Regions from separate parts of the Kribbella sp. VKM Ac-2566 genome, predicted to be linked through region 2. Evidence: riboswitches for the same ligand, from Rfam matches in the RefSeq annotation. Region 2 holds a riboswitch; each other region holds the start of a gene.

Region 1 (3,263 bases), on a different contig from region 2:
GCGGCGCTCGGCGTGCTCGACCCGGAGCGGGCGGGGACCGGATCGGGCCTGTTGCAAGCGTTTCGACAGGTCGGCGGGACGGTCGGCGTCGCCGTACTCGGCACCGTGCTGAACTCGGTCTACCGGAGCAACGTCGACACCGCCGGGTTGCCCGCGCAGGCAGCCGACGCGGTGGAGAAGAGCCTGGCCAGCGGGCTCGCGGTCGCCGAGAAGGCTGGTTCGCCGGAACTGCTGGACAATGTCCGGGACGCGTTCGTCAACAGTCTCAACACCACGATGTGGGTCTCGGCCTGCATCGCCGCCGCCGGCGCGATCCTCGCCGCGGTCCTGATGCCCGCGAGAGCCGAGAAGCCCTCGCAGGATGCCCTGATGGGAGTAAAGCAGGACGCCTGACCAGACGAAGCAGCGCCCGCTCCCCGACACGAGGAGCGGGCGCCGCGACGTGCGTCAGCTGAGCTCGAGACCCGGGTACAGCGGGAACTTGTCGAGCATCTCGGCCGAAGCGGCCTTGGTCTTGTCGGCGACACCATCGGCCAGCACGTACTTCGCCTTGGACGGGGCGCCCGCCGCGGTCGTGGTCGGCGTGGTCGAGGACAGGACGTCGACGATCAGCTCCGCGACCAGGTCGAACTCGTCGCCGCCGAAGCCGCGCGTGGTGAGTGCCGGCGTACCGATCCGGACACCCGACGTGTACCAGGCGCCGTTCGGGTCCCGCGGTACGGCGTTCCGGTTCGTGACGATGCCCGCGTCGAGCAGCGCCGACTCGGCCTGCCGGCCGGTGATGCCGTACGACGAGACGTCCAGCAGCACCAGATGGTTCTCGGTGCCGTCCGTCACCAGCTTCACGCCACGCTTCATCAGGCCCTCGGCCAGCGTGACCGCGTTGTCGGCGACGGCCTGCGCGTACTCCTGGAACGACGGCTGCCGCGCCTCGGCGAGTGCGACTGCCTTCGCGGCCATCGTCTGGCTGAGCGGACCGCCCAGCACCATCGGGCACCCGCGGTCGACGGCGTCGGCGTACTCCGGCTGGCAGAGCACCATGCCGCCGCGCGGGCCGCGCAGCGACTTGTGGGTCGTGGTCGTGGTGACGTGCGCGTGCGGGACCGGGTCGAAGTCGCCGGTGAAGACCTTGCCCGCGACCAGGCCGGCGAAGTGCGCCATGTCGACCATCAGGGTGGCGCCGACCTCGTCGGCGATCTCACGCATCCTGGCGAAGTTGATCTTGCGCGGGTACGCCGAGTAGCCGGCGATCAGGATCAGCGGCTTGAACTCGCGCGCCTGCTCGGCAACGAGGTCGTAGTCGAGCAGGCCGGTCTCCGGGTCGGTGCCGTAGGAGTGCTGGTTGAACATCTTCCCGGAGATGTTCGGCCGGAAGCCGTGCGTCAGGTGACCACCGGCGTCCAGTGACATGCCGAGCATCTTCTGGTCCCCGAGCGCCTTGCGGAGCTTGGTCCAGTCCTCGTCGGTCAGGTCGTTGACGTGCTTCGCGCCCGCCTCGGCCAGTGCCGGGGACTCGATCCGCTGCGCCAGGATCGCCCAGAACGCGACCAGGTTCGCGTCGATACCGGAGTGCGGCTGGACGTAGGCGTGGGGCGCGTTGAACAGGGCCTTGGCGTGGTCCGCGGCCGCCTGCTCGACGGTGTCGACGTTCTGGCAGCCGGCGTAGAAGCGGTGCCCGATGGTGCCCTCGGCGTACTTGTCCGACAGCCAGTTGCCCATCGTGAGCAGGGTGGCGGGGGAGGCGTAGTTCTCGCTCGCGATCAGCTTCAGCGAGGACCGCTGGTCGGCGAGTTCGGCCTTGATCGCGTCGGCGATGGTGGGTTCCACCGCGGCGATCACCTGCAGCGCGTTGTTGTACGCGGCCGACGCGGCGGCGGCGTCGAAGGACTGAGTCATCGTTGTCTCTCCTGCGGTTGCAGTGGGTCGAAGGCACCCAGGCGCACGGTGCCGACGGGTTTCGCTCCCCGGTGGTTCTCCACCTTCAGCGCGCCAGTCGCGACTCGCTCACCCTATCGTGCGTTCGACAATGCCAGCGAACGGTGTGGTCCGTGGCAGCGTCCCGAACACACCGCCCCAGTCGTTGGCCAGCCGGGACACCACGAACGCGTCCGCGACCTCCGGCGTCGAGTGCCGGATCAGCAACGAAGCCTGGAGACACAGGGCCATTCGCGCGGCCAGTCTGCGAGCACCGGCCTCGGCGTTCTCGATGTCAGCAAGCGCTTGCAGTACGTCCTTGACCGCCGCATCGAGCCGCGCATCGGCACCCTGCACCGAGCCGACCTCGAGCAGCCACGCCTCGAGCGACTCCGGCCGGCGGAGCGCACGCAGTACGTCGAGCGCGTTGACGTTGCCCGATCCTTCCCAGATCGAGTTCAGCGGCGACTCCCGGTAGAGCAGCGGCAGCCCGGACTCCTCGACGTACCCGTTGCCGCCGAGGCACTCCAGCGCCTCCGCGACCATGAACGGCGTCCGCTTGCACACCCAGAACTTCGCGAGCGGCAGCCCGATCCGCCGGAATGCTGCTTCCTTCGGGTCTGAGGAATCCACTGCGGCAGCCAGGCGCATGGCGAGCGCGGTGGCTGCCTCGCTCTCCAGCGCGAGATCGGCGAGCACGTTCTGCATCGCGGGCTTGTCGGCGAGCAGGCCGCCGAAGGCCGACCGGTGCTGCGTGTGCCAGCTCGCCTCGACGAGTGCGCGCCGCTGGAGCGCGGCCGAGCCGAGCACGCAGTCCAGCCGGGTCGCCGCGACCATCTCGATGATGGTCCGTACGCCGGCGCCCTCGTCCCCGAGGCGGTACCCGATCGTGCCGTGGAACTCGACCTCGCTGGAGGCGTTCGAGCGGTTGCCGAGCTTGTCCTTCAGCCGCTGCAGGGCGAACGGGTTCCGGTTGCCGTCGGCAAGGACCCGCGGTACGACGAAGCAGCTCAGCCCGTCCGGCGCCTGCGCGAGGACCAGGAAAACGTCCACCTGCGGGGCCGAGCAGAACCACTTGTGCCCGTTCAGCTGGTACACGTCGCCGGCGGGCGTCGCCGTCGTGAGGTTCGCCCGTACGTCGGAACCGCCCTGCTTCTCGGTCATCCCCATCCCGGCCAGGACGCCGTTCTTCGACGCGGCCGGCAGCCGGCGTACGTCGTACTGCGTGGAGGCGAGCTGCGGGACCCACTCCTTCGCGAGTTGCGCGTCCGCCTTGAGCGCGGGCACGGCGGCGTACGTCATCGAGATCGGGCAGCCGTGGCCAGGCTCGACCTGCGACCACAGGTAGA
Region 2 (3,263 bases):
CCGAACCGTCCAGCCGCTCGGCCTCCATCACGGTCTCGACCGAGTCCGCGATGATCTCGCGGCTGACGAGCGAGTAGTGCATGCCGACGTGGCCCATCGAGATGCCGTCGGACACGCTGATCGTGCCGAACTCGAGCGGGTATCCAGCGGCCGCGTGCACGCCGTCCTTGACCGCCTTGGCGAGCCGGTCCAGCGACAGGTTGCACGGGGTGATCTCGTTCCAGCTCGACGCGACGCCGATCTGTGGCTTGACCCAGTCGTCGTCCCCCATCCCGACCGCGCGCAGCATGCCTCTGCTGGCGGTCGCTTCCAATCCGTCGGTGACTGTCCGGCTGCGGGGCTTCACATCGACCATGCCGCCCACCCTATTCCTGGGTCGCCGCCCAGTAAGGTGCGGTGGGTGATCGATGACCCGTACGGCGACCAGCAGTTGGTGGAGCTCTACGACCTGGACAACCCGGCCGGGGAGGATCACGACTATTACCGCGCTTTGGCCGAGGGCACTGCGAAGGTCCTGGACTTCGGTTGTGGAACCGGTCTGCTCACCCGCTCGCTGGTCGCGCCCGGGCGCGTGGTGATCGGCGTCGATCCGAGTCCCACCATGCTCGGGTACGCGCGGCGGCAGCCCGGCGCCGACGCCGTCACCTGGATCGACGGCGACCACCTGGTGGTGGAGCCGACCGGCGATGTGGATCTCGCGGTCAGCAGCGGCAACACGATGATGCACGTCGCGGAGCACGCAGCCGCGGTCGCTGCGCTGGCGGCCGCGCTGCGTCCCGGTGGCGTGCTCGCCTTCGAGTCGCGCAATCCGGCGGCACGGGCGTGGGAGCAGTGGACGAGCGAAGCGACGTACGGCGAACGGGACACGGTGGCCGGGCACCTGAAGGAGTGGCTCGAGCTGATCGAGATCGCGAACGGGCGCGTGACCTTCGACGCGCACAACGTCTTCGAGGACGGGCGCGACGCGGTCTACCGGAACGTTCTGTACTTCCGTTCTGCCGACGAGATCACGGCTGATCTGCGCGCGGCGGGCTTCTCGGACGTCGTGATCGAAGGCGGTTGGCACGGAGAACCGTTGACCGAGGCATCACGTCTGCTGGTGGTGCGCGCGACGAAGTAGGCTGGGCGCACCGCGACTGGCGAGGGTGGAGTACCACCGGGGAGCGGGTGTGTTCGTACAGTGTTCGTACAGGGCGTCGTCCGCCTGGGCGCCTCCGATCCGATCGGAGGTCCTGATGCGTTTGCGGTACGGCATGAATCCTCATCAAGCGGCGAGCCTCGACTCTGCGCCGTTCACGGTGGTCGCGGGTGAGCCGTCGTACATCAATGTTCTCGATGCGCTGACCGGATGGCAGTTGGTGCGGGAGGCTGCTGAGCGGTTCGGCGTACCGGCTGCGGCGTCGTACAAGCATGTGTCACCGGCGGGTGCCGCGCTCGGCGAGACGGTGGCGGCCGCGTACACCCGTGCGCGGGACGCTGATCCGAAGTCGTCGTACGGCGACTTCGTGGCGGTCTCGCATCCGGTGGATCTCGAGTTGGCCATGCTGCTGAAGCGGGTGGTGTCGGACGGGATCATCGCCCCCGGGTACGACGAGGGCGTGGTGGAAATCCTCGCCGCGAAGAAGCGCGGGACCTACCTGGTGCTGGAGGTCGACCCGGAGTTCGAGCCGCCGGCCGAGGAGGTGCGTGAGCTCTACGGAGTGCGGCTGACGCAGGAGCGTGATGCGCTGCCGGTGCCCCGCGACCTCCCGGACGACGTGGTGCTGGGGATGATCGTCGCCCGCTACACCCAGTCGAACACGGTCGTGATGGTGAAGGACGGGATGACCATCGGCATCGGCGCCGGGCAGCAGTCGCGGGTGGACTGTACGAGGCTCGCCGGTGAGAAGGCCGCACTCTGGTGGGCCCGCCGTTCGGCCGATCCGCTCACCGGTGTCTCGATGGTCTCCGACGGTGCGCTGCCGTTCACCGACAACGTCGTGGAGGCCCAGCGGTACGGCGTTTCGCACATTGCCGAACCGGGCGGTTCGATCCGCTCGCCCGAGGTGGCGGCCGCCTGCGCGGCAGCCCGGATCACGTGGTCGGAAACCGGGATCCGCCTGTTCAGGCACTGAGCAGATAGTTACCTGAGGCAACGGCTCCGCGGACCTCGGCCGCCGTCTGCTCCGCATCGAGCCGACTGGTGTCGATCGCGTGCGGCTCGAGGGCGCCGAGGTCCGCGAACGCACCGTGCAGACCGGTGAGCGCGTCGGCGTCCGTCAGCTCGGGGTGGGGCCGGTCTTGCCCGCGCCGCAACGTCGTACCGAGGTCTGGACGCAGTACGACGTACGACATCGTCCACTCCCCCGCCTTGGCGGCCTCGCGGAACGGGGCGAGGAACCAGGGCCCGATGATGCCGTCGACGACCACGTCGTACCCACCGCGCGCGTACACGCTCACCGTCGCGACGATCGCCTCGACGACCACCTCGTTCTGGCGGTGCGCTCCTGGCAGGTACGGCGCGATGAAGCCGGTGCGGATGCCGCGGTAGAACTCGTCGGTCGTCAGGTGCATCGTCGGCTGCGGCGCGCCGGTCGCGACCATCCGGGCCACGGTCGTCTTACCGGAGCCCGACGGGCCGGTCAGCAGGAGGACGTTGCTCATGCCGCCCGACGCTAACCAAGCCCGCCGCCGAACGGCAGTCTTTTGTTTTCGCCGGCGCGGGACGTCAGCCGCCGGCGACGCTCGGGAGGATGAGGAGCTCGTCGCCGTCGGTGAGCTTGGTCTCGAGCCCCGAGAGGTCGCGGATGTTGTCGTTGCCGAGGTAGATGTTCACGTGCCGGCGGACCGCGCCTTGCTCGTCGGTGAGGCGGCGGCGGAGCGCCGGGTGGTCGGCTTCGAGCGCCGCGAAGACCGAGGCGACGGTCGGCGAACCGTCCACCTCGACCTCCACGCGTTCGGCGCCGCCCGCGAACGGGCGCAGCACCGTGGGTAGGCAGACCGCGATCATCCGACCCCCTTATCCCAGCACCGCTGCTCGCACGGTGAGGACATCCGGCAGGTGGCGCGCGACCTCGGTCCAGCTGTCGCCGGCGTCGGCGCTCGCGTAGACGCAACCGTCCCGCGTGCCGACGTACACACCGGCAGGGTCGGCGGTGTCGACGGTCATCGCGTCCCGCAGCACCGGGGCGTAGGACACGTCCGGCAACCCGGCGGCCAGCGGCTCCCAGGTCGAGCCGGCGTCGCGGGAGCGGTAGACCCGGCACTGCGCCTCGGTCGGGATC
Region 3 (3,263 bases), on a different contig from region 2:
CTCGGCGAGCCGGCGTACGAGATCGATCGCTTCCGGAGCGCTCGTCGCGTGCGGGGTGATCGCCCAGGTGGCTCCGTCGAACAGGTCGGCGCGTGCGGCCAGCGGGCCGTTGCGCTCGGAGCCTGCCATCGGGTGACTACCGACGTACCGGCTGACGTCACCGGTCAGCCGGCGCGCATCGGTCAGCGGCTTGGACTTCACACTGGCCGCGTCCGTGACGATGGCCTGAGTCGCCTCCAGTTGCTCGGCGACGACGGCGCCGACGTGGTCCGGCGGTACGGCGACCACGACCAGCTGCGGCTCGATCTCGACCAGCCGCGAGCCGGCGCCGATCCGCTCGGCCATCAGCGCGTTGTCCGGGTTCCCGTCGACGAGCTCCACGACCACACCGAGCCGTGCCAGCGCGAGACCGATCGACGTACCGATCAATCCGGTGCCGACAATGCGAACCGGCCCGCGCAACTCACTCACTGTGCCCTCACTGGGCGCCGGTCAGGTCCGGGCGGAGCGCGACTGCTCCGTGCAGGTAGACGTGCTGGATCTTGTCCCGGGACCGCGGCGTCTCGGTGTGCACCATCAGCCGCACCACCCGCGGCAGCGCATGCGGCACCGGGATCTCCTGCATGCACATCAGCGGTACGTCGGTCAGCCCGATCTGCCGGCCCGCGACGGCGGGAAACTCCGAACGCAGGTCCGACGTGACGGTGAACAGGATGCTGATCAGGTCCTCGTTCTCCAGATCGTTCGCCTCCAGGACCGCCTTCACCAGCTCCGCGGACCGCTCGAGCAGGTGCTCGCGCTCGTCCACGTCCAGCTGGGTGGCACCCCGGATCGCCCGTACCGCCACGTCCGCCTCCTTAGATCTTGTCCCCCAACCCTAGGCCAGAGTAGTCAAAGAGTGGACAGCCGTCTCAGCGGCGTCGACCGTCTGCTCCAGCAGCAGCGCGATCGTCATCGGCCCGACCCCGCCCGGTACCGGCGTGATCAGCCGGGCCACCTCGGTCGCCTCCGCGAAGTGCACGTCGCCGACGTTGCCCTCCTTGTACCCGGCGTCGACCACGACCGCGCCCGGCTTCAGCCAGTCGCCGCGGACGAAGTTCGCCTTGCCGACCGCGGCGATCACCACATCCGCGGTCCGGACCAGCTCGGGCAGGTCCCGGGTCCGGGAGTGCGCGTACGTGACGGTGGCGTTCGATGCCAGCAGCAACATGCCGGCCGGCTTACCGAGGATCGGGCTGCGGCCGATCACCACGGCGTGCGCCCCTTCGAGCGGTACGTCGTACGCCGCCAGCAGCCGCATGATCCCGCCGGGGGTGGCCGAGCGGAAACCCGGATCCCCGAACGCCATCGCCGCGAACGACCGCATCGTCACGCCGTCGACGTCCTTCGCCGGGTCGATCGCCTCGAACGCGGACCGCTCGTCGATCTGCGCCGGCACGGGGTGCTGCAGCAGGATCCCGTGCACGGCCGGGTCCTCGGAGAGCTTGGTGATCTCCGCGACCAGCTCCGCGGTGGAAGTCTCGGCCGGCAGTACGACGCTCAGCGACGCGATCCCGGCCTTCTTCGAGCGGTTCTGCTTCATCCGCACGTACGTCGCCGACGCCGGGTCGTCACCGACCAGCACGGTCGCCAGACACGGCTGCACGCCGTACCTCTCCTGCAGGACCCGTGCTCGTTCGGCCGCCTTGGCGACCATGTCGGCGGCGAGGTCGGTCCCGATCATCAGTTCTGCGCTCATCGGCGCACTCCTCTGCGTCAGAAGTGTGCCCAGGCGCGCGGCGAAGCCGGATGGCAGACCGTTCCCCGGTGGTCGTCCACCTCAGCGCCAGTCGCGGTCCGCTGTCAGGATACCGGCCCGCTCGCCGCGCCGATCAGCTCGCCTGGATTCCTACGCGCGCTTGAGCTCGAGCACGGGGATGGTGCGAATGCCGGCCGTACTGCGCTCGTAGTCGGCGAAGCCGGGATACCGCCGGGCCTGCTCGGCGTAGATCCGGTCGCGCTCGGCGCCGGTCACTTCCTTGACGATCACCTCGTACGTCTCGGTCCCACGCTCGATCGTGGCCTTGCCGGCTGCGGTGAGGTTGCGGTACCAATCGGGGTTGGTGGGGGCGCCGCCTTTGCTCGCGAAGACGTAGATCAGGTCCGGGTGGCTGTCGTCGGCGAGGTACATCGTCGGAGCGACGTACTCCTGCCCGCTCCGACGGCCGTAGTGGTGCAGCAGGACCATCGGTGCGCCCTCGAACTGCCCACCGACTTTGCCCTCGTTGTCCCGGAACTCGGTGATGATGTTGGCGTTCCAGTCGCTCATATCGATTCCTCCACAGATTGCTGGTTGCTAGAGCAAACCTGCGTGGTCCAACGCGAGATAGGCGGCGTCGATTCCCGTCATCGCACCGGGTGTGCGCAACTCCGCACGGAACGCGTCCAGGGACAGCTCGACCGGGACACAGTCCTCGGTCTCGTCCAGTTGCTGTTTCCCGTCGGGGCGGCAGCCGCGGGCAATCGCGACGTACTTGCGGTACGTCGACGAGGCCGCCGACCACTGCCAGCCGACGACTTCGAGCGACTCGCAGACGTAGCCGGTCTCCTCCTCGAGCTCCCGGACACCTGCCACCGCGGGGTCTTCGCCGGGCTCGACGTACCCACCTGGCAGATTCGTGACGACGCGGTCCGGTCCGGCCCGGAACATCCGCACCGTGACGATCCGGCCCTCAGGCGTCAACGGCAGCACGGTCACGCCGGACGTGATCCCGGCGTCGGACTTCGGGCCGAGCACGTCCCAGTCGACCTCGCGCCCGTCGGGCATCCGGTACCGGCGCAGGTTCACGCTCAGGAACCGGTGGAACCCCGTCTCCTCCCCCAGCAGCTCCCAAGGTGCCGGGTCGGCCGGACGAGACAGCTCAGCCGCCACCTTGTCGGTAGCGGCTGAGTTCTCGATCTGGTCCGTCACAGCGGACGGTCGTCGTCCGAGTCTTCCGGCGGCGCTACCGGTGCGTCGTCCGCCGGCGGTGCGACTGGAGTGTCACCCGTAGACGACTCACTGGAGTCACTCGCGTCCGAACCCGGGTCCGACTCCGATTTCGCGTCCACCGCCGGGCTGGACTCGCTCAGGATGCCGGCCAAAGACTCCTCGGAGATGCGCTTGAACTTGCGCATCTGGGTCCGGGTCCGGTCCAGGACGGCGACCTCGAGCTGGTCCGGGGTGAGCTCCCGGACCTCGGTGCTGTCGTGGCCGAGCGCGTCCACTGCCAGCCGGACCGCGC

Evidence for each region. A riboswitch is a leader RNA that binds a small molecule or an ion and turns the genes downstream of it on or off. The one in region 2 is predicted to bind ZMP and ZTP.
Region 1: it holds a riboswitch for ZMP and ZTP, as region 2 does, so the genes downstream of both, EV647_RS32165 (glycine hydroxymethyltransferase) here and EV647_RS35780 (5-aminoimidazole-4-carboxamide ribonucleotide transformylase) in region 2, are expected to answer to the same signal.
Region 3: it holds a riboswitch for ZMP and ZTP, as region 2 does, so the genes downstream of both, EV647_RS19320 (bifunctional 5,10-methylenetetrahydrofolate dehydrogenase/5,10-methenyltetrahydrofolate cyclohydrolase) here and EV647_RS35780 (5-aminoimidazole-4-carboxamide ribonucleotide transformylase) in region 2, are expected to answer to the same signal.

The regions. Positions count from the first base shown of each region.
Region 1 covers NZ_SODT01000013.1:301,388-304,650, forward strand. Annotated here, with positions in the region: gene EV647_RS32160 (DHA2 family efflux MFS transporter permease subunit) at 1-393, shown strand, start outside; gene EV647_RS32165 (glycine hydroxymethyltransferase) at 448-1,896, opposite strand; ZMP/ZTP riboswitch at 1,925-2,007, opposite strand; gene EV647_RS32170 (acyl-CoA dehydrogenase family protein) at 2,005-3,263, opposite strand, start outside.
Region 2 covers NZ_SODT01000014.1:394,828-398,090, reverse strand. Annotated here, with positions in the region: gene ilvD (dihydroxy-acid dehydratase) at 1-355, opposite strand, end outside; gene EV647_RS35785 (trans-aconitate 2-methyltransferase) at 401-1,120, shown strand; ZMP/ZTP riboswitch at 1,123-1,217, shown strand; gene EV647_RS35780 (5-aminoimidazole-4-carboxamide ribonucleotide transformylase) at 1,236-2,114, shown strand; gene EV647_RS35775 (AAA family ATPase) at 2,104-2,643, opposite strand; gene EV647_RS35770 (ubiquitin-like small modifier protein 1) at 2,708-2,989, opposite strand; gene EV647_RS35765 (exo-alpha-sialidase) at 2,999-3,263, opposite strand, start outside.
Region 3 covers NZ_SODT01000010.1:197,910-201,172, forward strand. Annotated here, with positions in the region: gene EV647_RS19310 (prephenate dehydrogenase) at 1-471, opposite strand, end outside; gene aroH (chorismate mutase) at 479-847, opposite strand; gene EV647_RS19320 (bifunctional 5,10-methylenetetrahydrofolate dehydrogenase/5,10-methenyltetrahydrofolate cyclohydrolase) at 878-1,738, opposite strand; ZMP/ZTP riboswitch at 1,759-1,843, opposite strand; gene EV647_RS19325 (nitroreductase family deazaflavin-dependent oxidoreductase) at 1,889-2,308, opposite strand; gene EV647_RS19330 (NUDIX hydrolase) at 2,336-2,950, opposite strand; gene prcA (proteasome subunit alpha) at 2,947-3,263, opposite strand, start outside.